Regions from separate parts of the Paenibacillus sp. RC21 genome, predicted to be linked through region 2. Evidence: riboswitches for the same ligand, from Rfam matches in the RefSeq annotation. Region 2 holds a riboswitch; each other region holds the start of a gene.
What was found. Region 2 has a riboswitch for cobalamin ahead of ABIA61_RS12500 (ABC transporter substrate-binding protein). Riboswitches for the same ligand answer to the same signal wherever they lie in the genome.
Positions count from the first base shown of each region.

Region 1: linked by a shared signal. The riboswitch ahead of ABIA61_RS16030 (ABC transporter substrate-binding protein) and the one ahead of ABIA61_RS12500 (ABC transporter substrate-binding protein) in region 2 are both predicted to bind cobalamin.
Region 3: linked by a shared signal. The riboswitch ahead of metE (5-methyltetrahydropteroyltriglutamate--homocysteine S-methyltransferase) and the one ahead of ABIA61_RS12500 (ABC transporter substrate-binding protein) in region 2 are both predicted to bind cobalamin.

Region 1 covers NZ_JBIYCS010000004.1:549,028-559,585, forward strand. The annotation lists gene nikC (nickel ABC transporter permease subunit NikC) at 1-527, opposite strand, end outside; gene nikB (nickel ABC transporter permease subunit NikB) at 527-1,471, opposite strand; gene nikA (nickel ABC transporter substrate-binding protein) at 1,518-3,143, opposite strand; gene ABIA61_RS16010 (ABC transporter ATP-binding protein) at 3,285-4,064, opposite strand; gene ABIA61_RS16015 (ATP-binding cassette domain-containing protein) at 4,061-5,023, opposite strand; gene nikC (nickel transporter permease) at 5,020-5,835, opposite strand; gene nikB (nickel ABC transporter permease) at 5,851-6,780, opposite strand; gene ABIA61_RS16030 (ABC transporter substrate-binding protein) at 6,796-8,379, opposite strand; cobalamin riboswitch at 8,587-8,784, opposite strand; gene ABIA61_RS16035 (nucleobase:cation symporter-2 family protein) at 9,491-10,558, opposite strand, start outside.
Region 2 covers NZ_JBIYCS010000003.1:583,240-593,797, forward strand. The annotation lists gene ABIA61_RS12475 (Cof-type HAD-IIB family hydrolase) at 1-135, opposite strand, end outside; gene lplA (lipoate--protein ligase) at 298-1,299, opposite strand; gene cobD (threonine-phosphate decarboxylase CobD) at 1,463-2,566, shown strand; gene cbiB (adenosylcobinamide-phosphate synthase CbiB) at 2,556-3,527, shown strand; gene ABIA61_RS12495 (histidine phosphatase family protein) at 3,572-4,321, shown strand; cobalamin riboswitch at 4,522-4,715, shown strand; gene ABIA61_RS12500 (ABC transporter substrate-binding protein) at 4,923-5,927, shown strand; gene ABIA61_RS12505 (FecCD family ABC transporter permease) at 5,924-6,970, shown strand; gene ABIA61_RS12510 (ABC transporter ATP-binding protein) at 6,967-7,833, shown strand; gene cobT (nicotinate-nucleotide--dimethylbenzimidazole phosphoribosyltransferase) at 7,915-8,985, shown strand; gene ABIA61_RS12520 (bifunctional adenosylcobinamide kinase/adenosylcobinamide-phosphate guanylyltransferase) at 8,982-9,743, shown strand; gene cobS (adenosylcobinamide-GDP ribazoletransferase) at 9,740-10,558, shown strand, end outside.
Region 3 covers NZ_JBIYCS010000004.1:297,840-308,397, forward strand. The annotation lists gene ABIA61_RS14910 (glycoside hydrolase family 3 C-terminal domain-containing protein) at 1-418, opposite strand, end outside; partial or broken gene ABIA61_RS14915 (DUF7916 family protein) at 554-684, opposite strand; gene ABIA61_RS14920 (AbrB/MazE/SpoVT family DNA-binding domain-containing protein) at 806-1,276, shown strand; gene ABIA61_RS14925 (anaerobic ribonucleoside triphosphate reductase) at 1,572-3,521, shown strand; gene nrdG (anaerobic ribonucleoside-triphosphate reductase activating protein) at 3,518-4,015, shown strand; cobalamin riboswitch at 4,199-4,394, shown strand; gene metE (5-methyltetrahydropteroyltriglutamate--homocysteine S-methyltransferase) at 4,555-6,873, shown strand; gene ABIA61_RS14940 (DUF6985 domain-containing protein) at 6,930-7,469, opposite strand; gene ABIA61_RS14945 (PadR family transcriptional regulator) at 7,981-8,310, shown strand; gene ABIA61_RS14950 (DUF1700 domain-containing protein) at 8,303-8,860, shown strand; gene ABIA61_RS14955 (DUF4097 family beta strand repeat-containing protein) at 8,862-9,713, shown strand; gene ABIA61_RS14960 (3-ketoacyl-ACP reductase) at 9,870-10,558, shown strand, end outside.

The sequences.
Region 1 (10,558 bases), on a different contig from region 2:
CCGCTAATCCTTGCGGCAGCTATGAAATTCCGCTCTTTCAGACTGACGACCATATTGCGGCACATTCTGGCATAATACACCCACTGCACCATCATCAAGGCGAGCAGTACCTGCATGAGACCCGGCCCAAAAATACCGACAATACCCAGCACCAGCACCAGATTCGGAAACGCCATAATGCCTTCGCAAAACCGCATCAGTACACTATCGACCCAGCCGCCCAAATAACCTGCAACCGATCCGATCACGACACCGATACTAAGCGAGGACAAGAAAATTAATGTCGCAAAACCGAGCGAAATCCGCGCTCCATACAGCAGCCGGGACAGATTGTCCCGACCCAAATGATCGGTTCCCAGCCAATATTCTTTCGAAGGGCCTTCCAGCTTATGCAGTAAATTGACTTTAACCGGATCATGGGGAGCCAGCCACGGGGCCAGCGCCATAATCATAAAAAGAATCAAAAGCACTACAGAGCAGACCACGATCACCTTTTGACCCTTGAGCATTGTACGCAACCTTATCATCACTGCTCTGTTCGTCCCTTCGATGAAATTCGGGGATCCATATACAAATGCACCAGATCAACGAGCAAATTGCATACGATGAACAGGCATGCCGCCAAAAACACATAGCATTGTATGACGGGGATATCCCGGTTAAAAATCGCTTCCACAAAATAACGGCCAAACCCGGGCCATGAAAACACCTGCTCGACAATAATCGTTCCGGTCAGCAGCTTGCCCAGATTCATGCCCATACCCGTAATCAGCGGGGCAATGGCAATTTTGAGCACATGCTTGAGCATGATCACCCGTTCACGAATCCCTCTGGTTCTGGCATACTGCACATACGTTTCCTGAAGCTGCTCCAATACACTGGAGCGCAGCAGGCGCGTATATAGAGCAATCAGAACCAGCGACAGAGTCAATGTAGGCAACACCAGATGCTGCCATGTCCCCCGCCCCTCTACAGGCAGCCAATCCAGCCTCACGGAGAAAAAGAAGATCAGCAGATATCCCAGCCAGAATTGAGGAATAGACGCTCCAAAATAAGAAATTCCCCGACTAAGCATGTCGATCCAGCCATTTTTACGCATCGCCGCCAGTACGCCCAGCGGGATACTCACCACGATAGATAGCACCATACTGCTCAGCGCCAGCTCGACGGTGGCAGGCAGCCGAACCTTCACCTCATCCCACACCGGCTTGTTCGTCAGATATGAAGTACCAAAGTCCAGCCGACTGATTCTTTGCAGCGTCTGTATATACTGCGTCAGCAAAGGCTGATCCAGCCCAAACTCATGTCTTTTCTGCTCCAAAATTTCCGGAGTTGGATAGATATGAGCTGCCGTCAAATAGGCTTCGGCCGGATCAACTGGTGAAATATGAATGAGTGCAAAGGTAACGAGGGTGGCAAAGAGAACAATAGGAATGACCGCTACCATTCGCTTCCCGATATAGCTGATCATGAGTTGTCCTCCTATCCTGTAAACTATCGTTACCCTTCGATTTCAACTACTTCCCGATTTCAATTCCCTCAAACGGATTTTCATCCCGATTGGCCGGGAATACAAAATTCGTAATCTTTTTCTGATATACTGCGGTTTTCTTAATATACGAAATAGGCACAATGGCAGATTGCTCCTGAAGAGTCTTCAGAATCGAAGCATACAGCTCCTGACGCTTGGTTTCGTCTGTCGATGAGAGGGCTTCGTGTACTTGCTGATCCAGATCCTTCTTCATCGGAAGAGCGCTCAGTACCTCGGAAATCCCAAAGCTCTTCTTGGCAATGACATTAATAAAGGAATGCGGATCATAAGGCGCACCATAGTTGTACCAGAAGTACAGATCAAACTGATTGGATCTAAGGCGTTTGATTTGAACCGTCAGCTCCAGTCCGGTCAGGTTCACCTTGACACCCAGTTCTCCCCATTCCGCCTGAATGGTTTCGGCCATCGCCTTTTGGATCGGATCGGTCTTATCAAAAATCAGCTCAAAATCCAGCTGTTGTCCGTCCTTCTCCCGTACCGTGCCGCCTGCGGGCAGCTTCCAGCCAGCCTCATCCAGCAACGCTTTGGATTTTTCCACATCATAGTCAACGGGCTGTAAGTCCACATTTGTATACGGATAGTTTTTGGATAAAACAGTATCCGCTTTTTCCTCCAGCCCCGAGGTCACGCCTTCCACCATCGCCTGCTTGTTAAAGCCATGCTGGAGCGCCAGACGTACCCGAAGGTCTGCCAGCTTGGGATTGGATGAGTTGAGCAACAGGCTTCTTGTACCGACAGGCTCGGACAGCTTGGTCACATAATTATTCGTGTCGCGAAGCTGCTTGAAAGCATCCAGACTGATGACGCCCTCTCCGTAAATCAGGTCCAGATCGCCTTTCTCAAAAGCCATTACACGTGTTTCGCCATCGGGAATGATCTTTACGATAATTTTATCCACCTTCGGTGCGGTTCCCCAATAATTCGGGTTACGCTTGAAGGTCGCATATTCGTCTTGTTTGTATTCATCCAGCATCCAAGGTCCGGTACCTACCGGTTTCTTGATGCCTTTGGACGTATCTCCATCATCCGGGAACCCGGCTTCACCCAGAAAACGGAACGGACGAACGACGGACAAGTCCTGAAGCACCGGATAGTACGGCTCTTTGAGCGTCATGCGGAAGGTGCTGTCATCTACAGCTTCAGTTTTGTCGAGAACGCTTACTATACCAAGCCAGCTGTGCGTTTTCTCATTTTTCATGATAGCGTCAAAGTTCTTTTTGACAATAGCCGCATTAAATAGCGTTCCATCTGAAAATTTCACGCCTTTGCGCAGCTTGAACGTATATGTTTTGCCGTCCTTTGAAATGGTCCAGGCTTCAGCCAAAGCAGGCTCCAGCTTGCCACCTTGCTTGTAGCTGACTAACGGCTCATAAATCATGGATTGTGCAAAAAGTTGGGAAGGATTGTATACGTGAGGATTCATCGTACCAATGTCACGCGGCCACGATAGTGTGATCGACTTTTCATTGGCAGCTCCGTCAGTTGAGGTGGATGCAGGTGTATTCTCCTGCTTCGCGCAACCCAAAATAACGGATAATAAGAGGATTGCCACCAGCATAATGGTGGCAGTCTTGCGGTGTCGAACGGACATCAATGTATTTCCCCTTTTCTATATATGTGATAATGATTATCATAATCATATTTAGAATAGGTATCACATCCTATTTTGTCAACATATTCGACAAAGAAAGCTCATATTTATTTTAAATTTGTAGAATATGAGAGGTATGGCTCATTCCGTCAACGTTTGAAACAGAGTACGCGTGTATTCATGCTGTAACAGGTCTTTATCCCACTCCTGAAATATCTCCACAATCTCCCCCTGATACATGACGGCAATCCGATCACAAAACGGACGGGTGGATTGAAGATCATGGGTGATAAAAAGATAGGATAGCTGGCGCTCCTCCTGTGCTTTCTTGAGCATGTCCAGTACGGAAGCCTGCGTTTCCGTATCGAGATTGGCGACGGACTCGTCGAACAAGATGATTTCCGGCTCCACCGCCAGCGCACGGGCGATGCATACCCGCTGCTTTTGTCCGCCGCTTAGCTGCGATGGGTATTTCTCCAGACATTCCGCGTCCAGCCCCACCGATTCCAGTAAAGACAGGCAGATCTCCAGCGCTTGCGCTTTTCGTTCGGGAAAATAGTTACGGATCGGCTCCTCCAAAATATCTCGTATGATCATGCGAGGATGGAGCGAGGAAGACGAATCCTGTGCGACCAGCTGGATTCGTTTGTACAGATGGATATCCTTCATCCTTCCAGTGTGAATGGGCTGATGATCCAGCCAAAGCTCCCCCGAGGTCAACGATTCCAGCCTTAGGATACATTGTACCAGCGTACTTTTGCCGCTTCCGCTTTCGCCAACCAGTCCAAGGCATTCTCCCCGTTGCAGCTCCAGACTCACCTGCTTCACGGCGGCCTGCCCGCTTTCTTGCTTGTTGAACCAGCCTTTTCTCCGTCTGCGGACAGGATAGGCTTTGGTCACTTGCTTTAGTTCCAGTATCATTCGAGCATCCTTCCTTCCGGGCTCATCTCCAGTACACGATCCGCCACACGACTCACACCCTGACGATCATGAGAAATCAGCAAAATGGTGAGATCCAAGTCCTCTCTCAACTGTTGGAATAACGCCAGAACCTTGTCCCGGTTGATAACATCCAGCGCCGTGGTAGGCTCATCGGCAATAAAAAGGCGCGGACCGGAGCTTAGCATCGCAGCCAGCAGTACCCTTTGACACATCCCTCCGCTTAATTCAAAAGGGTACGAGGACAAAATATGCTCAGGGTCTGCAAACCCGACCTTGCTCAATAAAGAGCACAGATAATCCTCCTGCGCTTGAGTAGCGCAGCCTCCAGCCAGCTGTGCAATCCGTCTCAGCATCTGCCACATCCGGGGCAGCACGCCCTGTGGGGGGGCTTGATGCTGTACAGGGCGGGGTAGGTTGCCCAGCCCCCTCTGGTCGGGCGGCATCCAGCGCCGCCCGTGCAGTCTAAGCGTGTCCGTCAGCTGTGCGCGGACGGTACGGATCGGATTCAACCCGCTCAGCGATTGTTGAATGAGCAGGGCAATGTCCTCGCGGCGCAGCCTTTGCCAGCGCCGTTCATCGAACGGGACGATGTCCTCCCCGTTGTAGTACATATGCCCCTGCGTAACGCCGATCCCCGGCTCCAGCATGCCCGAGATTGCGTGCGCGGTCAGACTCTTGCCACATCCGCTCGGCCCGGTTAGAGCCACAATTTCCCCCGGATACACGGAAAAGCTGACATCCCGGAGCAGCGGTTGGTTGACGCTGTTCCGTATTGTTTTCCCATTCGCACCCGGCTTCCCACCTGCGTACGCACCTGCTGCTGCGCCAATACGTGTACCCGCTCCTGTGCCTATGGGGCATATCTCCAGATGTTCCACGTGCAACATTGGCTTGCGCCCTACCATATTTCCTTTCATCTGTCCTGTCCCATCCTTCATTCTGCCGCCCCCTTTTCGGAGAATCGGTCTCCCAGAAGCTGGCACGCAAGCACAAACAGCATAATCGCCAAGCCCGGAAAAATCATGACATGCGGCGCCACCTGAAAATACGACGTCGCATCATGCAGCATCACGCCCCATTCCGGCTTAGGCGGCTGTACGCCCAGCCCCAGAAAGGAAAGTCCGGCAACCATAAGCACCACTCGCCCGATGTCCCAAACCGCATACACAAGCAGCTGTGGCAGCACTTGTGGCAATACATAACGTCTCAGTACGCGCACATGTGAATTACCGGATAAACGGGCGTATCTCACATAGTCCTCCTGACAGGCTTTTTGAACAAGGGTGCGAATATACCGAACATACCCGGCCCACCGTACCGCAATAATGGCTAAGGTCATGTTTACAAAGCCCGGACCCAAGATACCCACAATCGCCACCGTCAAAATAATATCGGGAAAAGCAAGCACTCCGTCAATCACCCGCATGACTAGCTGATCCACACGCCCGCGCACATAGCCAATGAGCAAGCCTATCGGCAAACTGATGCAGAGCGTGGCTGCTGTAATCGCACAGGCAATCAGTACGCTTGTCCGAATGCCGTAAATCAGCCGTGACAGTACATCCCGACCCAGATGATCCGTACCAAATGGATATTTCCGACTAGGTGGTGCCAAACGGTTCAGAAGGTCCACATCAAGAGGATCGTGAGGAGCAACCCATGGAGCCAGTACCCCGAGCAGCACGATCAGGCCCAGCAGCACTCCTCCTGTCAGTAAGCTCCCTTTGAAGGACAGCCGCATGTTTTTCATTTTCAACTTCCTCCCCTAACGCAATCGCAACCTTGGATCTACAGCCGCCTGGACCACATCTACCAAACACTGAACACCTACGATTAAAAATGCAGCAAAAATAACATACCCCTGAATCACTGGATAATCCCGCTGCGTAATCGCATCTATAAAATACTTGCCTAAACCCGGCCATGAAAAAATCGTCTCTACGATGACATTGCCCGCCAGCATAAATGACAGATTCGTGCCTAACAGCGTGATGATCGGCAAAATCGCATGCTTGAATATCTCAAAAAACAGAATATGCGTGCGGGAAAAGCCTCTGGCCTTCGCCGCCTTCACAAAATTCCGGTCACCCAGCTCCAGCATTTGAGCACGCAGCACACGGGCTTGCACAGCCCCCAAACCTGCCCCAAGGGTCAGCGCTGGCAGTACCAAATGAGTCCAATCTTCCCGACCCATGGACGGGAGCCAGCCCAAACGGACGGAGAACAGGTAAATCAGCAGAAAGCCAAGCCAAAAAGAGGGGATGGACGATCCGAGCAGTGCAAACAGCCTTCCCAGACGATCCAGCCAACCGCTGGATTTTACCGAGGCAGCCAGCCCCATCCCAAGAGTCAGCAACGTCATGACGGCAAAGCCCGCCGAGGCCAGCTCCACGGTAGCAGGCAGTCTGTTCCACAGCTCGGTTAGCACCGACTCCTTGGATACATAGGAGGTGCCCCAGTGCCCTGTGAACACATCCCGCAGCCAGTTTACATACTGAATATGAAGCGACTCGCTCAAGCCCAGCTCCTTCCGCAGCGCCGTCAACGCCTCCTCAGAGGCAGGCACATTATGCGCAGTGAGCAGAATGGTAGCAGGGTCGCCGGGAGCCAGCCTCATCAGCACAAACGTCAGCGTGGATACAACGAACACAATGATGACAAGCTGCGCCACACGTTCCAGAATAAAACGAATCATAGGGTACGCAGCCCGTTATTCCGCAATATCGGATTGCGCCGTAATGTAGTAATATTCAATCGGATGCGGTGTAAAGCCCTCAACCCCTTTTTTCACCCCAAATACATTATCAGGGTGAACAATAAACGACTGCGGCAAATCGGTATTAATGATATCCAGCGCTTGCAATGTCACGGCATTACGCTGTGCTGTATCCTTCGCCAGCTTCAAGCTGCCAAGAAGGTTCTCCAGCGGTTTGGAACCATAACGGCTTACATTGGCCTCGCTTTTAGAGGAATAAAACATGTCCATAAAATATTGCGGCTCCCCCGTATGGGCAGTCAGCATACTGTACATGGCAAAATCCCAATCGTTTTTGGTTAGCGCCTCGTCGATATTTTCCACCTTGCGGATCTTCACCTGGATGCCCTCTTTCAGCAGTTGGCTCTGAATCACCTCAGCCATGACCGAAAGCTCTGGACGCTGAGGGAAGGTCAGCAACGTAACCTCGAACGGCTTGCCTTGCTTGGTCCATGTACCTTGGGCATCCTTTTGCCAACCATCCTTCGTCAACAACTGCTCCGCCGTTCCGTCCAGCGCTTTACGTTCCACCTTGCCGAAGAAGAGAATGCTCGGGAATGGGCTGCTTGCCTCCGTACCATAGCCTCTCATGATCGCACTCACAATGGATGCACGTGGTATCAGGCTGTCCACTACTTTGCGGTTCGCGGCATCCTTGAACACAGGCGACTCCATGTTATACACGATCATATGAGTGCGCAAAGAGGGAGCCGACAGCACTTGCAGCTTATCGTTCTTTTTTAATACCTCCGCGTTATCCACCGGAATATCAGTCGCTACATCTACTTCGCCAGATTGCAGCGCCAACAGGCGTGAATTGCCGTCCGTAATGAACTTCATCGTTGCTTCAGCCAGCCGTGCCTTCTCGCCCCAATATTCGTCATAACGCTCTACGACCAATGACTGATCCTTGTTGAACGCTTTAATTTTAAAAGCACCTGTCATCGCAGGGTAGCTCTGCTCATCCTTCATAGACGCTACATCCAGCACAATCGTCGATGGATCAGCCAGATTGGACACCAGCGCTGAATTGGGCTGGTTTGTCGTGATTTTCAACGACAGCGGCCCAGTTACATCAATCGACTTTACGTCTAGCAAATCCTTTGCCAAATGGCTTTTCTCGATGGAGCGCAGCAGGGAAGCCTTCACACTTTCCGCGTCCATACTCTTTCCGTCATGAAAAGTGACCTTATCCTGCAAGCTGAACGTCCAAACTGTGGGACTGTCCTGCTTCCATTCCTTGGCCAGCCAAGCCACTGGTTCCAGCTTTTCATTCAAACGGACAAGTGTCTCACCTGCGCCGGACCGCATGACATCCCAGCTATTGTCTCCGTGCGGGTCAACGCCCGACGGTTTCCACGTATACGCCATCACCAGTTTCTTATCTGCTGTAGCCTGTTGTGTGGATGTGTTCTCGCCCTTGCTGGGGCTATCCGCCGTCTTATTAGTTGTCGAGCATCCCGAAAGAGCCATAACTGCCAGCAGTAGCATCACCCCTGTACATATAAACCATGAACGCTTTTTACGATTGCTTATCATTCTATTGACTCCCCTCATCTTGTAATCTCATACATACCTAACGCGAAAAAAGCATCCCCGACCGCTTAATCAGCAGTCAGAAATGCTTTCATTATAAAATGCCTAAGCTCACCCTCTTCACCCTCTAAAAACAAGGGGGATCGGATCGGTTTCAGACATTCCCGTATGCAGCACGCCTAACCACCTCCCCAGCATCCCGTGGGTCTGACAGTGATGTTAAAACAGGCAGGTCTCCTGACTTCAGGCTTATCTCTCAGGCCTTCCCGGTTCTTCACAGTTCCAGTGGCTGTTCCGAAAGCTACAGCAATTCCCTGCTGATGCCTGTATACAGTGGCGGGTCCGTGTCGGAATCTACCGAACTTCCCTTTTAAGTGAACACGCACAACAGCCATCTACATGATTTCAGCGAAACCCTGTAGGTGGAAAGTCCGGTTCACACCTGTTTTCTTCCTTTATTCCTCTATATTACGAATTAGGACTATCTTATTTTGTTGTTACAGGCTTGTCAACAAATGTCGCATAATAATTTAAATTTTAATGATACAGCGAGAAACAAGGCTGTGGCTTTGCGTTGCGTGTACGCAATGGACGTGATAAAATTAGGTATAGAGATAACCACCGTGTCCGTATACTAAAAAGAGTCTTCGCCGCTACCAACGGCAAAGACTCTTAGGACTTGAAAGGCTGTGGATCACCACGGCGCGCTAAATGCTTAGCTAAACCCACCGTTAGGCGCCTAACCTAATTAAGCGGTGGGTTTTCGCTTGTTCCGAAATTTCCGACGTAGCCAGCGATAAAGTTTACGAATACTAAACACCAGGCTTAGTAACGTAACCATCCAACGCAACACATCGTAGCACGACACAAGGTTGACCATCGGCTTCACCCCCTTTCGGGAAGCTGCGCCGTGGTCTGAAAACATCCACCACTATTCAAAATCCATAAGGTAGATTATACCATGACCTCGCCTACCACTCTAGCAAATTCTTCTAATAGAATCTCAAACCCCGATCTTCATACAGGAAGAGGGTTTTATCAATAACTCTATGCCAAAAAGCCGGAAAAAGAGGCTTACGTCCTCTCTCCGGCGGTCTTTATCTAATCCTAATTATCAAACCTTCTGCGGAACCTCCGCCACCGTCCCGCCTTCGACTGACTCGCCCTGTTTTTTCGTTAAAACGATATTCAAGACAATCGCCGTAATCGAGCCGGATACGATGCCGTTTTGCAGCAGCATTTTGGCAAAGCTCGGCAGTTGGTCAAACACTTGGGGCAGCACGGCAGAGCCGAGGCCCACCGCAATGCTACATGCCGCTATCAGCAGATTGCTTTCCTTCCGCAAGTCCACTTCTGACAAAATAGACATGCCCGACGCAGCAACCGAACCGAACATGACGATCATCGCCCCTCCCAGCACAGCATTAGGAATCACTGTCGTTAAGGCAGCCAGTTTGGGCAACAGACCAAGAACAACCATAATACCACCCGCAGCAAAAATAACGTTCCGCGACTTGACACGTGTTAATGAGATCAGACCTACATTTTGCGAGAATGCCGTGTAAGGAAACGCATTGAAAATACCCCCGAGCATAATCGCAAGTCCCTCAGAGCGCAGCCCATTGACGATTTGCTTCTGCTCTACCTTCTGGTCAATCGCCTTGCCCACTGCCAAATAAACGCCCGTAGACTCGACCATGCTGACAATATTAACGATAATCATTGTACATACTGCCATAATGCTAAACTCAGGCTTACCAAAATAAAACGGCTGTGCAACACTCACCCAAGACGCTTGCGCCACTGGAGCAAAATGTACCATCCCCATCGCATAAGCGACCACGGTACCCGCAAACAGACCGATGAGCACAGAAATCGAGCGCAAAAAGCCCTTGGCCAACCGATTCACAAGTAAAATAACCAGTAAAGTAACTAACGCCAGCAGCAAATTACGCGGCTGTCCAAAATCCGCGCTGCCCTGGCCCCCTGCTACGTTATTCATCGCCACCGGAATGAGGGACAGGCCGATAATCGTAACCACCGAGCCCGTAACCACCGTCGGGAAAAAGCGTAGCAGCTTGCCATACAACGGTGCCGCGAGCACCACGAATATACCGGATAAAATAATGGCTCCGTACGCGGTCGCCAAATTCGAGGTCGACGCAATCGCGATAATCGGACC
Region 2 (10,558 bases):
AGCACGTCCAGTTGCAAGTGTAACCACGACACCTTTGGCTACAGCGGCTTCAAGCGCCAGTTGTGTTGCAGGAGTAACTTCTTTCTGATCGTTAATGAGTGTATCATCAATATCAATGGCAATTAATTTATACATATCGGTATTCTCTCCTTTATCTCTATCATGGGGCAATGTCCAAATTGTATCTTATAATATTCAAAATGACAATATCACAATGAAAAGGGGACGACTCCCTTAAGAGCCTGTCCCCTTATAACCACTGAAGAATTGGATTGAATCAATGGGGAAAAGTGGATGTTAGTCTTCCAAAAATACGAGTCCGACAAAATCGTCCAATTCAATATTACCGAAATAATGCTTCAAATCAAGAGAGGACAAGGCTTGACGAACCTCACCTTCATCGTAGCGTTTGCCGCGCAGAATATTTTCAATATCAGCGACGTCACCCACACCGAAGAAATCGCCGTAGATTTTAATATCACGGATGTGGCCTTCCTTGAGATCCATGCGGATATCAATAATGCCGACCGGAAATTTACGTGTGTGCTTGATATTGCTTTCAGGGGATTGACCGTAGTTCCAGTCCCATGATTGGTAGCGTTCAGCGGAAATTTCATGGATTTTGGCCCAGTCGGCATCGGTTAGCTTATATTGGGGTACCTGATCCAGCTCTGCATCGAATATGTAGCGCAGCAGCTCCTCGCGGAATTGCTCAATGGTCATCTCACGGTCCATTAGCTCGCTGATGTTAGCGACACGGCTACGGACAGATTTAGTACTTTTGGATTTAAACTTTTCGGGATTGGCATGCAGTGATGCGGCCACATTGTCCAGGTTCAGGTTAAACATCAGTGTACCGTGGCTGAACATGCGTCCGCGCGTGGCAAATTGGGCGTTCCCTGAAATTTTCCGCTCACCAACCTGAAGATCGTTGCGTCCGGTCATTTCGGCTTCCACACCCATTTGGCGCAGGGCGTCAATGACAGGCTGTGTGAATTTGAGGAAATTATGAAAGGACTCCCCGTTATCCTTGGTAATGAAGCTGAAATTTAAATTACCGAGGTCATGATATACAGCCCCGCCACCAGACAGGCGACGAACGACTTGAATGTTGTTGTCTCTGACAAATTCGGCGTTGATTTCTTCAATGGTATTTTGATGCTTGCCTATAATAATAGAAGGCTGATTAATGTAAAACAGCAGATAGCTGTCGTCCAGCGGAAGATGCTTGAGTGCGTACTCCTCAATGGCAAGATTAATGGCTGGATCGTGTATGCCCTGGTTGTCGATGAACAGCATGTCCATTCCTCCGTATATATAAACTGTGTAGTTTTATGTGTATCTCCTTCTATTGTAACCCAAGTGAGCGATGTACACAAAAGCTCATTTGCATTGACGCAACGCGAAAAGCAGCCCCATAATGGAGCTAATGATTCGGAACGGCCGGAAAGGATGATAGGCAATGATAGAGGTTTACGGTCACGGTGGGGACAGGGAGACGGCTGCGGCGACATTCGGCGGGGCGGCTGCGGATTTTGTGGATTTTAGCGCGAACATTAATCCGCTGGGTCCGCCACCAGAGGTGCTTGAGGTGCTACAAAGCGCGTTGGACACTGTGGTTCGCTATCCAGACCCTGGACACCGGAATTTTAAAAATATGCTGGCGCGGCGACTGCATGTTCCACCAGAGTCGCTGAGTATCGGAAACGGTGCGGCTGAGAGTATGGCGTTGCTGTTACTGGGACTGGCTCCCAAGCGTGTGGGCACGGTGGAGCCGTGCTTTTCGGAATATGCCGAGCTGGCAGGCAAATTTGGAGCCGAGGTAAGCAGGGTGTACGGCAAGGCCTCGCTTCAATGGAAGGCGGATGTGGAGGACATACTCCAGCTCATGGAGCAGGTGGATGTTCTGTTTCTCGGTCAGCCGAATAATCCGAACGGTGTGCAATACGGCGATCAGGAGCTGCGCGAGCTGGCAGAGGCGGCGGGGAAAACGGACACCGTGCTGGTGGTGGATGAAGCGTTTATTGATTTTATCCCGCAGGAGCGGCAAATTTCACTATTGCCTGTGCTGGATCGGTATCCCCATGTGATTTTGATCCGGTCGATGACGAAATTTTATGCGATTCCGGGCTTGCGCTTGGGCTATGCGATTGCTCATCCGGACTACATCCGGCGAATGACCGCCAAGCAGGTGACCTGGAGCGTGAACGGAATGGCGTTGCTGGCCGGAGAGGCGTGTTTGCGGAGCGGTGAGGCGTACGAGCGCCGCACGCAGGAGCTGATTGCTACGGAGCGTAGCCATCTGCTGACCGCTTTGGCGGAATGGGGTTGCGGTGTCATCCCCGGTGAAGCGAATTACGTGCTGGCACGGGCGCCGGGGACGTGGAGCGCATCGGCCATTCAACAGGCGCTTGGACAGCGCGGGATTCTTATACGTAGCTGTGCTATGTACCCGGGGCTAACGGCGAGCCATTTTCGAATTGCAGTCAAGGACACGGAAGCCAACGGCATGCTACTGTCTGTATTGGGTGAAGTGCTGGAGGAGGAACGGCGGCGTGATAGTTAGCTTGATCATGATGGCTGCATATCTTCTGGACAGGCTGATCGGCGATCCGAGGTGGTTGCCACATCCGGTCATCGGCATGGGACATGCCATTTCTGCCTTGGAAAAGGCGATTCGCCGCCGGGTTCACAGTGACCGTGGTTTGAAACGCGCTGGCTTGCTGCTGCCATTGATTGTGGTGGGCGGCTCCTTCGCGCTTGGCTGGGCGTTACTGCGCTTGCTTGCCTGGATTCATCCGTGGCTGTCTATCGGCGCGGAAATTGTGCTGATCGCCACCACGATTGCTTCCAAAGGACTAAAGGACGCCGGAATGGCGGTGTATCGCGAATTGAAGGCAGGTGACCTGTCTGCGGCACGCCGGGAGCTGGGGATGATCGTCGGGCGGGATACGCAGCGGCTTGATGAGCCTGAGATTGCGCGCGGTACCGTCGAAACGGTGGCTGAAAACATCGTGGACGCAATTATTTCCCCGCTTTTTTATGCCCTGATCGGGGGAGCACCATTAGCTCTGGCTTATCGTGCTGTGAATACCCTCGATTCCATGGTTGGCTACAAAAATGAAAAGTATCTGCATTTGGGCTGGGCCTCGGCACGTCTGGATGATGTGGCTAATTACATTCCGGCACGCCTGACAGCGGGTATGCTGGTAGTAGCGGCGTGGGTTTATGGGCATGATGCTGGACGTAGCTGGCGTATGGTAAGGCGAGATGCGCGGCTGCATCCCAGTCCGAACAGTGGCTTTCCAGAATCAGCAGTTGCGGGTGCGTTGGGAATTCGTCTCGGGGGCTATAATGTATATCATGGCGTGCGCTCTTTCCGTGCATATATGGGAGAACTGGTGCGACCGATGGAGCCGGAGGATATCCGACATACGATTCGGCTGATGTTTGCCGTGTCCAGTATGTTCGTGGGATTGTGTCTGTTCGTGTCCGCCGGATGCTATGCACTGGGGTGGACGCAGTGATGAAGCGTGACGCACCGAACACCGGCAATAGAGCAGGAAGTGACATGACCTTGAAGCATTATTTTACAGAACACCCGCAATGGGATTTGGAGCTTGTGCTGGTACGTCACGGCACAACCTTATGGAACAGGGAACGTCGATACCTGGGGCACTCCGATCTGGGCTTGCTACCGGGAGCAGAGCAGGAATTAGAGTCTTTGCGGGAAAAATTACAGAGACATTCCTTTGCCCGAATCTATTGTAGTGACTTGATACGTTGTCGTCAGACCTTGCAGATCATTTTGCCAGAATCGGAACTGAAACCAGATAATATGTCTGCTTGGTCTGCCACCATGGAACCACGTCTGAGAGAGCTTCATTTTGGGGAATGGGATGGAAAAACGTATGATATGCTCAAGGATGTGGCGTTGTACCGCGCGTGGATTGATGAGCCGCAACGGGTTACGCCGCCGGGTGGAGAGTCCTGGAAAGACTTTGTGAACCGCCTGGGTGAATTTCTATACTCTTTGTATGAGTGGCGTAAAATGATGGAGATTCAGAAAACAGGTTTGTCTGATGCTCCACCTTCTGTTCTGGTCGTCACGCATGGTGGAGTGATTCGTCAGTTGGCTTGTATGCTGGTACCGGGTCATGATTTTTGGAGCCTGAATCCGAAGCCGGGAGCGGCAATTACGATTCGGTTGAGTTTGGCACAAAAGCCATTTGCAGATTTAACCGCCACCCGTTCTACAGAATCACATCCAGATTTGGCTACAGGGCATAAGTTCACCGGATGGCTGGTGGAGCAGGCATGATGTTTATAGCTCTGGCTCCGCATTTGCTACTCCCGAATAACCTGGATGAACTGACTACGCTATACTTCTCATGATCACAGACATAGGGCAGGTAAACAGGCGGTTTGGGTTGTAAGCCAGTCTTTTTTAACCTATAATCATCAAGTAAAAGAACGGCTTGACCAACACTACATCAAATATCCAGCAGACGAGGTCGGTGCAGCGGGATGAAACCCTCGGGTTCTTTCCGGTGCGCTGTTAAAAGGGAAGCCGGTTTGAATCCGGCGCGGTCCCGCCACTGTAAATGGAAAAATGCCAGCCCGCTCTGCTTTATGTGCCATAAAGCATATGAAGGAGCAACAGGCTGTCGCATGTTTCTGTAAGTCAGGATACCTGCCCGTCCGCCTGTCACCATAGTCCTTCGAGGAAAGGATGACGTGTTCGCAGTGACTGTCCATGCGGAAGAAACTGCCGCCTGCGTACGATCTGCGCTAACGTGACCCCTGTGTCCTTATCTGAGGATGCAGGGGTTTTTTGAAAGGAAAAGAAGGCTGGATTTAGCAGATATCGGATGATGTTCAAGTGACGCTCTTAAAAGAATTTATATGGAGGGGTGTAAATTATGGCAGGGAATAAAATAAAGGTCTGGACTACAGGCTTATTGGCTCTGGTCTTGGCGGTTGTGCTGAGTGCATGTGGAGCTAACGGAAAGAACGCTGAAAATAAAGGGGATCAAGCTTCACAGCAACCGGGGCAGACGGCAACCGCTCAGGAGCCTCCGGGCAAAACGGTCTACCCGCTGACCATTAAGGATGCGACCGGGCAGGAGTTTACGTTCAAAAAAGCGCCGGACAAAATCGTTTCCGTCTCCCCGGCTGAAACCGAGGCGCTGTTCGCCATCGGACTGGATAAGGAAATTGTCGGTGTATCGGACTATTCGGATTACCCGGAAGCGGCTACAAAGAAGCCCAAAGTGGGCGGTATTATGAAGCCGAATGAAGAGGCGATCATTGCTGCGAATCCGGAAGTCGTTTTTGCAGGGATATCACTCAGTGAGCAGGCGACAACCAAGCTGCGTGACATGGGAATTATGATTTTTAAAACCGAGCCGAAAACGGTTGAAGATGTCATGGCTAATATCGAACTATATGGGAAAATTACCGATCATCAGAAAGAAGCGAGAGCGGTAACCGACAAGATGAGAGCCGATGTAGCGGAAGTGAAAAACGGTGTTAAAAATATCGGTAAAGGGCAAAAGCTGAGAGTCTACGTCGAATTTTCACCCGGCTGGACGGTCGGCAAGGGCGAGTTTATGGACGAGCTGATTTCTTTGGCGGGCGGCGAAAATGTGGCTGCAACACAAAAGGGCTGGTATCAGATCAGTGAGGAAAATATTATTGCGGCCAATCCGGACGTCATTTTATACAGCAAAAATGTCAAGGACGACAAAACAGGCCAGACACTGGGCGATATCATCAAAGCCCGTAGTGGATGGGATCAAATATCGGCTGTTCGTCTCAACCGGGTGTTTGCCGTGGATGATAATCTGATCAGTCGGCCGGGTCCGCGTGTAACGGAAGGTCTCAAGGAAGTGGCCAAGGGCGTGTATCCTGAAATTTTCAAATGAATCGTAGACTGATTGGCTTTGGAGGGGCAGGTCTTGCTTTATTGCTGCTGACGCTGCTGCTCTGTCTCGGCATCGGTTCAGCCAAGCTTCCCGTCAGCCAAATCACGGGTATTCTGGTCAACCATCTGCCGTGGTTAGGTGAGACGGTTACACCGGATTGGAATACATCCACAGAGCAGATTATTTTGAAGGTCAGACTGCCGCGTGTGTTACTGGGTATGCTGGTAGGCGCAGCGCTTGCGCTGGCGGGAGCCGGATTTCAGGGTGTGCTGCGCAATCCGCTGGCTGATCCTTACACGTTGGGGGTATCCTCGGGGGCTTCGGTAGGGGCAGCGGTACTGATTTATTGGGGGCTTCAATTTTCATTTGTAGGCGTATGGACACTGCCGCTGGTGGCGTTTACGACCGGAATGCTGACGTTGTGGATGGTGCTGACGCTGGCGAGGGAAGGCGGCAAAATTCCGACGCAAAGTCTCATTTTATCGGGCGTGGTGATGCAATCTTTTCTGGGTGCGGTCGTTTCCTTTCTGACAGCCATGTCCAGGGAGACGGTCAATGAAATATTGTACTGGACAATGGGAAGCCTCAGTCTGCGCGGCTGGTCGTATACAGGCATTCTTTTACCTTATGTGGTCATTGGGCTGGTGTTTCTGTGGAACCGGGCACGAGTGCTGAACATTCTGGCCTTGGGTGAACGTCAGGCGGCTCATATGGGGGTTAATGTAGATGCAACGAAGTTATCTGTTCTGATCATATCCACGCTGCTGACAGCCGCGGCTGTCTCGGTATGCGGAGTGATTGGCTTTGTGGGACTCGTTGTACCGCATATTATCCGTCTGGTGACGGGCCCCGACTATCGGATGATTGTTCCGTTATCCGCGCTGGGCGGGGCTATTTTTATGGCATGGGCCGATACTGCGGCGCGTACATTGCTGGCTCCGACGGAAATTCCTCTTGGTGTCATGACGGCCTTTGTCGGTGCACCGTTCTTCGCATATCTCCTGTACCGGAACAAGAAGCTGCGCAGGGGGGGATTGCTGTGAAAGAAGCAAATGGACCACAGGAGACGCGAGTCCGGGCGCTGGAGATTGCCAGTCTGACTCGTGATTTCGGGGAATTCCATGCGTTGAAAAATATAAGCTGGAGCGTAGACGAAGGAGATTGGTGGGGCATCATCGGTCCGAACGGCAGTGGAAAGTCGACGTTGCTGCATCTGCTTTCCGGTGTGGATCACCCGACTTCGGGCAACGTTCTTATATATGGAAAAAAGGTCAGCAGCTATGGCAGAAAAGAGCTTTCCCGTTTTGTGGCTGTACTCCAGCAGGAAGGGCTTCCTCCAGTGGGCTACACGGTAAGGGAAGTTGTGGAAATGGGACGCTTTCCCCATCAGGACTGGTTTGGTAGAGAAAAGGTGGATAAGGAAAAAGGGATGGACCCGGGAATCATCACGGATCGCGTGCTGGAGAGGCTGGGTCTTACTATTTTGGCGGACAGGCCGTTAGACCAATTGAGCGGGGGACAGCGGCAGCGTGTGGCTTTGGCGAAGGTGATGGTGCAGGAGCCGCAGATTTTGCTGCTGGATGAGCCTACAACCTATTTGGATCTGCGCTATCAGCTTGAATTTATGGAGCTGCTGGCGGAATGGCGCCGGGAAACAGGTGTGACGATTATATCTGTTCTGCATGATCTCAATTTGACTGCCCAGTTTTGTGATGATTTGCTTGTGCTCAAGGACGGGATGGTTGAAGGGTTAGGAGCTTCGTCAGAGCTGCTAACAGAGGAACGTATTCGCCATGTGTACGGTGTTGAGCCTGTGATGCTGCCTCACCCGGATAGTGGTGTGCCGCAGCTTTTACTGCGAAGACGTGCAAGGGATGTATCTGGTCAGGGTGAACGACTTGAGTAGCTTGCTTGAGTCAAGTGCTGAAGCAACAGAATTTACGATGAGATCGCTAAACACATATATACGGAGCAGGGAGTGGAAGGCATGAACGAAAAATTACGGCAGTTAATAGACAGCATTGCACAGCCGGATGGGGCGACAGCCTTGGCGGCTTCGGAGCATCTGGATCAATTAACGAAGCCACCGGGAAGTCTTGGAAAGCTGGAAAGTCTGGCTATACAGTTAGCAGGCATTACGGGGGTGGACAAGCCTGAGTTTGACCGTAAAACCGTTATGGTGATGGCTGCGGATCATGGTGTGTGTGAAGAGGGGGTCAGCGCCTTCCCGGCTGAGGTTACACAGCAAATGCTGTATAACATGCTGTCCGGCGGCGCGGCAATTAACGTGCTGGCACGTCATGCAGGAGCAGATGTCAAGGTGCTAGACGTGGGTGTGAACGCAGATGTCGCTCATGCGGATCTGGTGAACCGCAAGGTGCGTATGGGTACCGCGAACATGGCGAAGGGGCCGGCGATGCTGCGTACAGAAGCCGAGCAAGCGGTTTTGGCAGGAGCTGAAGCCGTTGCGGAAGCAGTCAAAGGCGGCACACGACTGTTCGTAACCGGAGAGCTGGGCATTGGAAATACGACGGCCAGCGCTGCGGTCGTATGTGCCCTTACCGGGCTGGAGCCAGAAATAATCGTCGGCCGGGGCACAGGTGTGGATTCGGCTGGGCTGACCCGTAAAATAGCGGTCGTCTGCCGCGCATTGGACGTGAACCAGCCTGATGGGAACGATGCCTTAGATGTACTGACCAAGGTCGGCGGTCTGGAAATTGCCGCATTGGCAGGCGTCATCCTCGGCGCAGCCGCTCATCGCTGTCCGGTCGTGCTGGACGGCTTTATCTCCGGCGCAGCTGCGCTCGCTGCGCGTACACTTGCGCCTGCAAGCGCAGCGTACATGCTCGCTTCGCACGCCTCGGACGAGCGCGGGCATGCGGCGGTGCTTCGCGAGCTCAAGCTGGAGCCGATGCTTCATCTGGACATGCGGCTTGGAGAGGGCACAGGCGGTGCGCTTAGCCTGCACCTGATTGATGCGGCGTGCCGCATTATGCGCGAAATGGCGACCTTTGCCGATGCAGGCGTATCGGACGGTCAGGGAGCCGCGCAGCGATGAAGGCGCTCGTGACCGGCGGCGCACGCAGCGGTAAAAGCGGCTTTGCCGAGCGATTGTGCATGTCGCGCGCCCCGCGCGCCTGCTACATTGCAACGGCGCAAGCCTATGACGTGGAGATGAAGGAGCGCATCGCCCTTCATCGGCTCCAGCGCGAGTCTGCCGGGTACGACTGGCAGACGCTGGAGGAAGAGCAGGCGCTGTCGGAGCTGCTGCGGCGTCTGGGCGGCGGCGTAGAGCCACGGCTGGCTGCGCAAGGCACCAATCCTGGCGACGAAGCCTCTGCATCGGGCGCATCTGCTGCGTTCTCAGTGGCGCAGCCTGACGCATCGCCAACAGGCGAAGGCCGCAGCGTTTTGCATTCTGCGGCGCAGTCTGTCGCTGTGGAACAGCAGCGCGGCAGTGACACTGCCAACTTGCACGCCAGTCAAACACCGCAGCCAGCGTCCGCGCCGATGGTGCTGGTCGACTGCCTGACCCTTTGGCTGTCGAACGTGCTGCTGGCCGCAGGTGAGGACGACGAAGCTGCGGCCCGTGCCGCCATGGATGAACTGGCGATAGCTGTGGAGCAGTATCCGGGGCCACTTGTCATCGTGACCAATGAGGTCGGTGATGGCATTGTGCCCGAGTATCCGCTTGGACGGCTGTATCGGGATTTAAGCGGGATGATGAATCAGCGGATCGCCCGCCTTTGTGATGAGGTATTTCTGGTGACGGCTGGCATTCCCGTAGAACTAAAACAGTTGGAATACAAGCTATGAGCGGCGAACGTCAGGCGATTGCGGCGGCTTTTCAATTTTTGTCCCGTCTTCCAGTTAAGGCGGAGCTGGATTTTTCGCCAGAGCTGCTAAAACGTAGTGCAAGCTATTATCCGTTGGTAGGGATGGTCATTGGCCTCATTGTATGGTGCTTTGCAGCGCTTGCTTCTCTGATATTGCCACCGTTGCCATGTGCAGTTCTTACTCTTGCTGTTTGGGTCTGGCTCACGGGTGGATTACATCTGGACGGCTGGATGGATGCGGCTGATGCTTTGTTCAGCTACCGTTCCCGTGAACGGATGCTGGAGATTATGAAGGATAGCCGTGTAGGAGCGATGGGTGTCATTGCTTGTGTGTTGTTGCTTATGCTCAAGGCTTCTTTGCTGTATACGGTGCTGGCTGAACGGGATCTGTCCGGTTTATTGCTGCTTCCGATGGTTTGGAGCCGCTGGTTTATGGTAAGCGCGATGAAGCGCTGGCCGAAAGCTCGTAATGATGATGGACTGGCGGCGCGTTTTGCTGATATGAGTAGCAGACGTGCCGGATTGGCTGTGTTCTGGGCTGTACTCATTACGGTGTGTGCCGCAGTAGGGCAATTTATCATTGCCGGATGGTTCACAGGAACAGGCGGCTTGGGCAATACATCTTTTATAGCGTATGGGCAGTCAATTTTTTCCCATCCGGGCGAATTAGCCATTTGGACAGGCTTTTTGCTGCTGCCGCTGCTGGCTAATGGTGTTGGAAGCTTCACAGCAAGCCGTATTAACCGCCGTTTGGGAGGACTGACAGGGGATATTTACGGAGCCTTGAACGAATTG
Region 3 (10,558 bases), on a different contig from region 2:
AATACGGGTCTTCTCCATACGCTTCCTCATTACGCCCCCAGCGCGGATCACGCTCCATATCTACGGTTGGTGCCCATAACGTCAGTCCGTTTAGAGCCGGGTCACGGCGGTAGTACACACGCGCTTCATCCGAAATAACCGAGCCGACTTGTCGCATCAGTTCCGTATCCCACGTACAAGCCAACCCCACAGGCTGCGGAAATGAAGTCGCCTCTCCTAACCAGGCTATACCATGTGCTGCTTCCGTACCATGCTTGTATGCGGGGACTCCCAATCGTTCAATGGCAGGCTGATATTGCAGCATGGAATCAATCTTTTCCTCCAAGGTTAGCCGAGACACCAAATCCCGTACACGTTCGTCCAGATGAAGCTTCGGATTTTGAAAAAGATATTCTAGATCCGTTGTTTCATGACTCATATCCGTCATCTCCTTGTCTCCATTTAAAATATCATAAAAGGCCGTTATGAAAGCGTTTTAATATATCATAGCGAAAAAGGAGTACCCCGGCAACAATTGCTGTTGCTCACCATTTGGTGTCTTTCCTCAATCAATACCGAATAGACCAGTGTCGCCAATGGCGTGGATATCGGTGTTTGTTAGGACATGAGCTTATAATCACGAATTGTAGCTTCGTCCGCGCCTTCTACAGAACCATTCAGGAAGCTCTTAGCCAATGTACCTGGTTAGTAACAGTGTGTAAATTAAAAAAATTGTATATTTTCTTCAATAAATAAAGCAAAAAACAAAGCAAAAAATAATATTTTTTGGTATAATCAGGATATATAATCAAAGGAGGAAGGGTTTATGAAAAATACCGGAATGACACGGCCTCTGGATCAATTGGGGCGAATCGTGCTTCCCAAGGAAATGCGCACCACGATGGATATCAATATTGGTGATTCGCTCGAATTTTTCGTGAATGAAGAAGGATTTGTATTAAGGAAATATACAGGTGTATCCTGCAAATTTTGCGGCGCAGTTGATCATTTGACTTATTTTCGTGATAGCTTTATTTGCGCCGATTGCATTCAGGTATTAAAGACAGAGGAAAATGTACATCCCACCAGCACCGAAGCCATCCAGGCTCAAGAACATACCAAGCCGGTTCGTAACCATACAACCTGGCAGCCTAAACAATCCAGAGTCCAGCAAGGAGAAATGGTAAAAAAGCTCCGAAAGCTGATTCAGGAACATCCCAACCTGCCGCAAAAGGTATATGCCGAAATGCTCGATATCTCACAAGGCCGGGTGTCCCAACTGAAAAAGCTGCTTTAAATTATTCAGTAATTTATTACAAAACATACTCAGATCCAATGGATTGCCATCCTATTTGTTTTCCGTCAAATATTCGATCGTCAGGTGTAGAATAAGGAGCGTATTCGTTGATGTGTTCCTAACTTTCACCTGACTTTTTTGTGCGTTCTCCCCCTGTCGACGTGACAATAATCACATACTCTCTATCCATCCATATATACAATATATAGACCGAAACAATTGTTTAGTACACGATATCGTCAATATATTGTTTTTTGGAGAATAATATATATTTTACTATATGGAGGTTTTTGCAATGAAAGTGTTGGAGGAACATCAATTATACAGCATCGGCGAGCGGGTCATTGGGGCACAAGACTTGGACATGCTGCGGGAGAATGCAAATTTGAATGGAGAGTCGTTCAGTGGAAAAATGAGTAAGCTCGGCTCCGAGTACGCCAAATGGTATGCGCGACTACGTGTGCTTCCGCCTGAACTGACAGACGCTATCGACCACGGATATGTGTATGTTCACGATTTGGACCAATATGTGCTCGGGACTACGAACTGTATCTTTATACCTTTTGGTCGTTTGTTGCAAGATGGTTTTAATACAGGCAATGGCTCTGTGCGCACACCACAAACCATTATGTCTGCTATGGCACTGGTGGCTATTATATTTCAGTCTCAGCAAAACAGCCAATTTGGAGGTGTCTCTGCCAATAAAATAGACTGGGACCTTGCTCCTTTCGTGGCCCGGTCCTTCCGCAAGCATCTGCGAAAGGGACTCCGTCTGTTCGGAGAAGAAATAGAACCCACCCTGCCTGATGACGAATTACATATAGCCAGCAGCCTATTACAGGAGGTCTGCCCTCGTTCATACGCATTCGCACGTGAAGAAACGGAGACGGAGACCCGCCAGGCCGCTGAATCCCTTATTCATAACCTGAATACCATGAGCAGTCGGGCAGGCGGGCAAATTCCGTTCACATCACTGAATTACGGTATGTGTACTTCTGCTGAAGGGCGGCTTGTTACGCAATCATTGCTGGAGGCCACTATTCGTGGCCTGGGCAGCGGGGAAACCCCTATTTTCCCACAGCATATTTTCCAATGCAAAAAAGGAATTAATCAGGCCGAAGGCGATATCAACTATGACTTATTCATGCGGGCAGTAGAATGCTCCAGCAAACGTATGTATCCCAATTTTGTCAATGTGGATGCTACCTTCAACCTGCCCTATTACCGCGCAGATGATCCGGATACCATTATTGCGACGATGGGCTGCCGTACCCGCACCTTTGCTGACCGTTTCGGCAGAAACCGTCAAAGCGGCAAGGGTAATCTCTCATTCAATACGATTAATCTGGTGCGTCTTGGCATTGAGTACGGTATTTGCACAGGCAAGCGCAAGATACCTGACCGGGATGGCTTTGATACCAGATTGGAAGAGGTTATGCGCATTGCCGTGGACGGACTGATCCATCGCTACCATATACAGACCAGCCAGCCGGCAAAAGCCTCAGACTTTATGATGCGCGAAGGGGTATGGGAAGGCGGAGAAAAGCTGGAGCCGGATGAAAAAGTGGGCAACGTACTGAAGCACGGTACGCTGTCGGTCGGGTTTATCGGGTTAGCCGAATGCATGAAGGCACTGTATGGCAAGCACCACGGAGAGGATGACGCTGTATACCGTGAAGCACAGCGAATCATAGCTTCTATGCGTGTCTACTGCGACCGTATGAGTGAATTGCATGATCTTAACATTACACTATTCGCTACGCCTGCCGAGGGTCTATCCGGCAAGTTCACGTTGCTGGATCAGCGTGATTTTGGAATTATTCCCGAGGTAAATGATCGAGAATACTACACGAACTCTTTCCACATTCCTGTGTATTACACGCTCCCGGCTGCCCGTAAAATCAGCCTCGAAGCCCCATTTCATAATCTGTGCAACGCTGGTGCGATTTCGTACATCGAGTTGGATGGTAATGCGCGGAATAACCCGGAGGCGTTTCTTAAAATTGTACAATACGCGCTCCATCAGAACATTGGGTACTTCTCCATCAATCATCCGGTAGACCGCTGCACGGAATGCGGCTACGAGGGCATTATCGGGACAAGCTGTCCCGAATGCGGTGCTGATGAAGAACATACGCATTTTCAGCGCTTGCGCCGGGTAACCGGATATCTGACAGGTGATTATACCGTTCGCTTCAACGCCGCGAAGCAGGCTGAGGTGCGTGACCGGGTGAAGCATCGGTGAATTTGTGCGGCTACATTCCGGAATCTCTGAACGAAGGGCATGGCCTGCGTACCGTCGTATTCATTAGCGGTTGCCGCCATGCCTGCCCCGGCTGCTTCAATCCCTCGTCATGGAGCTTCCGCGCAGGTGAACCGTTCACACTGGAGCGACAGCAGGAAGTCATCCGTGACATCGCAGATAATCCACTGCTGGACGGGTTAACCCTTTGCGGCGGAGACCCTTTTTTCTCGGCATCGGAATGCACGCAGTTTGTGCGCGACTTCCGCGCTGCCTGCCCTGACCGAACCGTGTGGGCCTATACGGGCTTTGACTATGAGGAGCTGCTTACGGATCAGGCCCGCCGGGAGCTGGCGCTGCTGTGCGATGTGATTGTGGACGGTCCTTTTGTAGAACAGCAAAAGGATCTGACCCTTCCCTTCCGGGGCAGCCGCAATCAACGACTGGTGGATGTGAAGGCCAGCATTCAGGCAGGATCTATAGTTACATTAGCCTAAGGCGATGTTATACTCGCATGAGATACTACACCCTAAGACAAATCCTTTCCTTATGGAGAGGGCTTGTCTTTTTTTGCATGTAGTTCATTTTAGATTTAAACAGAGTTTATATTGCGTATCCTGCAAGTTTCACTTATGATGGTGAACAAGTATACGAGTGCATAATTATTCGTCATACCATAATCGCATAGCTTGGAGATAGGTGTCTGTTCTATTCAGTACAGGCTTAAAAGGGAAGCTGGTGCAAGTCCGGCGCGGTCCCGCCACTGTAAACGGGGAATTTTCAGCTGTTGATACACCCACTGGTCCACAGACCGGGAAGGAGCGCTGAAAGTCATGATCCGTAAGTCAGGAGACCTGCCTATTTCAACAACATCGCAAGTACCTACGGGAGATAGGGAGGTGTTAAGAGCAGTCGCCGAATTTTCATTTTTTAAATAACGGAGGCATTCTTTCCCCTACTCATTTTTAACCCCGGGGAGGAATGTCTTTTTTTGTACGCAAAAATAAACTGGCTACCAGCCTGGGAGGAAAAGTACATGTCATTTACCGAATTGCCTGAGTTGTCCGGCTTGATCAGCAGTAACCTGGGATATCCGCGTATCGGAGGAAACCGGGAATGGAAGAAAGCACTGGAACGCTTCTGGAACGGCAGCATGGATGAAAGCGAATTGCATACCGAGATGAAACGATTGCGATTGGAGCATCTGAGCAAGCAGCGCGACAAGGGAATCGATCGAATTCCGGTCGGAGACTTTTCCTATTACGATCACATGCTTGATACATCCGTGATGTTCGGTCTGGTGCCGGAACGGTTCAACTACCGTCCCGATGGGCCTGTTCCTCTGTCCGTCTATTTCGGGATAGCCCGTGGACAAAAGGGTGCCACCGCCAGTGAAATGACCAAATGGCTGAATACCAATTACCACTACATCGTACCGGAATTGGCAAATGCAACTCCGGTGTTCACCGAGAATAAGCCGTTGCAGGCTTATCGTGAAGCGAAACAGGAACTAGGAATTGAAGGTAAACCCGTCATTATCGGTCCTTATTCGTTCGTTGCTCTGTCCAAAGGCTATGACCGTAAGGATTTGGCCGCGATCATACGAAGCTTCCTGCCACTGTACGCCCGCGTCCTGTCTGAGCTGGCTGCGGAAGGCGTTCAGTGGGTGCAGGTAGATGAGCCTGTCTTGACCACCTCATTCCCGACAGAGGATTTGGACATTATTCAGGAGGCCTATGAGGCTCTGGCCCAAGCTGCTCCATCCTTAAATATCGTGCTGCAAACCTACTTTGGCAGTCTGGATCATTATGAGCGCCTGTCCACGCTCCCGGTACAGGGAATAGGTCTTGATTTTGTGCACGATGATGGCGAAAACCTGGAACATGTGCTACGACATGGCTTCCCCGCAGGGAAAACGCTGGCCGCTGGTGTTATTGACGGGCGCAATATATGGCGCTCCGATCTGAACACCGTAGCTGCGCTGCTTGGACAACTGGCAGAGCAAACCACCGCTGCACAGCTCATCGTGCAGCCATCATGCAGTCTGCTGCATGTGCCAGTCAGTCTGGAAGCAGAGCACAAGCTGGACCGAGAGCTGGTGCAAGCGCTGGCCTTTGCCGATGAAAAGCTGGAAGAAATCGCAGCTTTGACCGCTGCGCTTGGCAAACGCGAACCCTCGGCAATTGCCAAGCTTGAGCAGAGTGCGGACGTGGTAGCCCGCTTCAACAGCTCGGCGGCACGAGTACAGACCGCTACCGATATGGCGGATCTACTGGCGAAAGAGCCGCAGTCACGCAGCGTTCCCTTCGCTGAGCGTCGTGTGATCCAGCAGGACAAGCTGAATCTGCCTCCACTGCCTACGACGACGATTGGCAGCTTCCCGCAAACCGCAGAGGTTCGCAAAGCCCGTCTGCACTATCGCAAAGGGGAATGGTCTGCCGAGCAGTATCGGACGTTCATTCAGCAGCAAATCAAGGAATGGATTGATATCCAGGAGGACATTGGCATTGATGTGCTCGTACACGGGGAATTTGAGCGGACAGACATGGTTGAATTTTTTGGCGAAAAGCTGAAAGGCTTTGCCTTTACACAAAACGGGTGGGTGCAGTCCTACGGCTCCCGGTGTGTTAAACCGCCGATTATATACGGAGACGTGTCGTTCGATCAACCCATGACCGTGGAAGAAACGGCCTTCGCCCAATCGTTGACCTCCAAGCCAGTCAAAGGAATGCTGACAGGTCCGGTAACGATTTTGAACTGGTCCTTCGAACGTAATGATATTCCTCGCAGTCAGGTTGCTTTACAGTTAGCACTGGCCCTGCGTGCAGAGGTAGAAGCACTGGAAAAAGCGGGGATTGGCATGATTCAGGTCGATGAACCCGCGATCCGTGAAGGGCTTCCACTGAAAAAAGAACAGCAGCAAGCCTATCTGGCGTGGGCGGTTCAAGCCTTTCTTGTTACAACAGCAACCGTTGAACCCGCCACCCAAATCCATACGCATATGTGCTATTCCGAATTTCAGGATATGATCCAATCCATCTCCGATATGGATGCCGACGTCATTTCTATTGAAACCTCGCGTAGCCACGGAGAACTGATTGTCAGCTTTGAGGATCAGGTGTATGACAAAGGCATCGGTCTGGGCGTATATGATATCCATAGCCCGCGCATTCCCGATGTGTCAGAAATGCTGAGTATGATACAGCGTGCCCTGCGCGTACTGCCTTCTGATTTATTTTGGGTCAATCCAGACTGTGGCCTGAAAACCCGCACCAAGGATGAATCCGTCGCCGCATTACAGCAAATGGTGCTGGCTGCTCAAGCAGCCAGAGATTCGTTGGCTGTATCCAGCTAATTTCTATAACCCTCCCCTTCCCGGCCCTCTTTTTTCCTAAACGCCGGAAGGGGATTCTATTCCAAATCATATAATGTGTATGCCCCTTGAATATGCTCGGGTGTTCCCTGCTTCATATGTACACCCAAGCCATGCTCTCTATCCCAGGAACAGCTAAAATTCAAATACAGCTCATCCTCTTCCGCTGAGTCTGGAATCAATATAGACACCAGCTGTAACCGTTTCAGCAGTTGTTCCGAGCGTTCCACATAAGGCGCATATTCATCCGGGTCTTCTCCCCATGAGGTATAAGCGCTCCGGTACTTTTCCACTACATCTGCATAGTAATGGTGTATCGCTTCCAGCACACGAGGATGAATGTCTGACCCATGTGCCATATATTGCTCCCATGTCTTTTTTTGCTCCTGCTTAGGCTCTCTTACGGCCTGTGCTTCTTCCTCGGAATCGGCGGACACAATAAACTCTATCTCTACCTCCGAGTCCTGTCCGTAAAAATGGAGTTGTACCGTGCCCCGAAGCACGACTTCCTCTGATACTTCCCAAGTCTCATCATCCTGATCCTGATCCAGCTCCATATACCAGCGTTCCCAATTCATCCTTTACCCCATCCTTTTCATAAGAAATGATCTTTATCTCTATGGACCCTTTTATTTGAGCATTTTGCAACAATCCCAAGAGCGATTTCAAATCAGCAATATATAGATCGGAACGGTTTAGTTCGTCTATCTATTGTACTTTCGAGCGTTGGGAATCGAATGATGCAACATGCTGATTTTACAATTTAACATCCTTAAGAATGAAATTAAAGCAGTTCCTTTTCCGCAAATTCCCCCAAGATTCGGCGTTTTTCTAAATAGAACTACTTTTTTCAGCAGCATTCGCTATCTCATTGACTCTAAAAGCGAAAGAAAACTCCTAAAATGAGCCCGCAGATTTATTTTTAAAATTTTAGTACCTTGCATTAAACAGTACATGATGTTAAATTATACCTGACTACTGATTTATGATTAGTACCTGAAATCTCTTATGTTCAAGCACACATTTCTCCCCCATACTCCAAACGACACCCATGAAGCAATGATAACATCCAGGAAGGGAGCACCGCTCATGAATGTGAACATCCAATTCAAAAAAGGGGTGCTGGAACTGTGCGTTCTTGTTTTAATTGGGCGCAGGGACCGTTACGGCTACGAACTGGCTCAGGCCGTCTCCCGTCATATCGAAGTAGCCGAAGGAGCTTTATATCCGCTGCTTCGCCGTCTGGTATCAGAGGGATACTGTACAACTTATTTACAGGAATCGACCGAGGGACCCCCCCGTAAATATTATCGGCTGACCGATGCAGGCAGCAATTACACGAGAATACTTACACGGGAATGGAATGAATTTGTCCATCATGTCGCAAGCCTACTGAAGGAAGGAAATCCCGATGAATAGAAAACAGTTTCTTACAGAGGTGGAGCAACGTCTCTCCCCTCTCCCCGCAGAGGAACGTAATGAACTGCTTGGTGATTTAAGTCAGCATTTTGACTATGGGTTGGTGAATGGAAAAAGTGAGGCCGAAATTGCCAGCGAATTGGGCAACCCGGAGGATATCGCTCGCGAAGCGCTGGATGATCCCAATGCAACCTGGAATACATCCCCTCCTCCACTTCGCCAGGGAAGCTTCGCACGCAATCTATTTACTTTCTTAGGGCTGTTGTTTCTCAATTTGTTAATCTCCATTCCTGTCTTAGCGTCTTTGTGGGCAGTATGGGTTTCGTTGGCCGCAGCAGCGGTCAGCTTGATAGTGGCCCCCCTTCTTGCTATCGCAGATTATGCGCTGAACGGCAACTTTTATCCCGCTAAATTCTTTTTTTCCATCATGTTGACCGGGATTGGCCTATTGCTGCTGTCTGGAGTACGCTACCTTTTGAACCTTCTGGTCATAGGTACGGTTCGATACTGGAAATGGAATCAGACTACCCTGAGGGGAGCTAACGAGTAACATGAATAAAAAATGGTTTATTGCAGCGGGTCTATGTATCATCATCGGTGTGGCCGGGATGGTAGCCTACGGTGCTCCATGGAACCAACAAGCGATGCAGGAAATAACAGCTATTGATAAAAAATGGACGTTCACACGTGGACAGCTACAGGAACTTAAAGTGAATAGCTCCGATGATGTCTCTATTGTCTTTACTCCCGGTTCCGGCGAGCAGGGCACGATACGCATGAGTGGAGAAGTCCAGACAAAAGTAGCCGACCAGATTCATAATGCCCGTATTGAGAACGGTAAGCTTTCCATTCAATCTGAGCCAGCCCTTTCCTTGGCATTCTTCTCTATCTCTCCTGATTTGAAACAAACGATCACGGTAGAAATGCCCGCTGGTGAAACCCTAAAAGGGCTACAGGCAGATGTACATTCAGGAAGCGTAAACCTCCAGGATGCCTCCATTCAAAACACAAACATCACAGCCACTTCTGGCAATGCCGAGATTTCAAACCTCCAAAGTACCCGCTTGGTCGCCAAGTTAACATCCGGCAGTTTTACGGCTAGTCAGGTTACAGCAAATATGGAATTGCAACTCACTTCAGGGGATGCCAAAATTAACGATTATAGCGGCAATGGTCAAGTTTCCCTGACCTCCGGTATTACGAATATCACACAACGTACCACAGCCAACCTGAAAGTCGATTCAGACTCCGGTGATGTGAGGATTAAGCAGGCCCCTGATTTTAAAGGTATTTATAATGTCCGCTCCGACTCAGGAAGTATAGATACTCCCGAATCCGTTCCCGGCAGTGTGAACGTTATAAAGGTCAAAACGACTTCAGGCGATATTCATATTTCCAAATAGGCCATCATGACCATTGTCAGCGGTCTTCTACTCCAGGTCGCAACTAAGCGAAATAAGCGACCTGGAGTGGAAGTTTGGTTCAGGGAAATTAAATCAGTATAATATAACCATGTGCTTAAATGCACAACTTGTATGTAGCCATAAGGAGGAGACTGGATGGAACTTAAAAATAAAATAGCCATTATTACAGGCGCCACCAAAGGCATTGGTAAAGCCATTGCCGAGGCCTTGGCCAAGGAAGGCGTCAACCTGGGATTAATCTCACGCACACTACCTGACCTGCAAAAGCTGCAAGATTCACTGGGGAGTACATACGGCGTGAAGGTGGTTAGCGCTGTCGCGGATATATCTGATCGCGCACAGGCCGCTGCAGCTGTAGCCTCGCTGGAGCATGAGCTGGGCGCTGTCGATATTTTGATTAACAACGCAGGAATTGCTACATTCGGCACAGTCGCAGACATGGACCCCGAAGAGTGGGAACGCATGATCCGCGTGAATTTGCTGGGAACCTATTATGTCACACACGCGGTTCTTCCGAGCATGCTTGCTCAGCAGAGCGGCAACATTATTAATGTATCCTCTACAGCAGGGGAACGAGGCTTCGCCACAGGCTCGGCGTATTGCGCCTCCAAGTTTGCTTTGATGGGCTTCACGGAGTCACTGATGCAGGAGGTTCGCAAATCCAACATTCGCGTCACCGCGCTGACTCCAAGCACAGTCAATACGGAACTGGCAGCAAATGCAGGTTTGCCGATTGGCGACGAGGACCGCATGCTTCAGCCACAAGATATGGCCGACCTGACATTGGCGGCATTGAAGCTGCCTTCGCGGGTTCAATTAAAAGT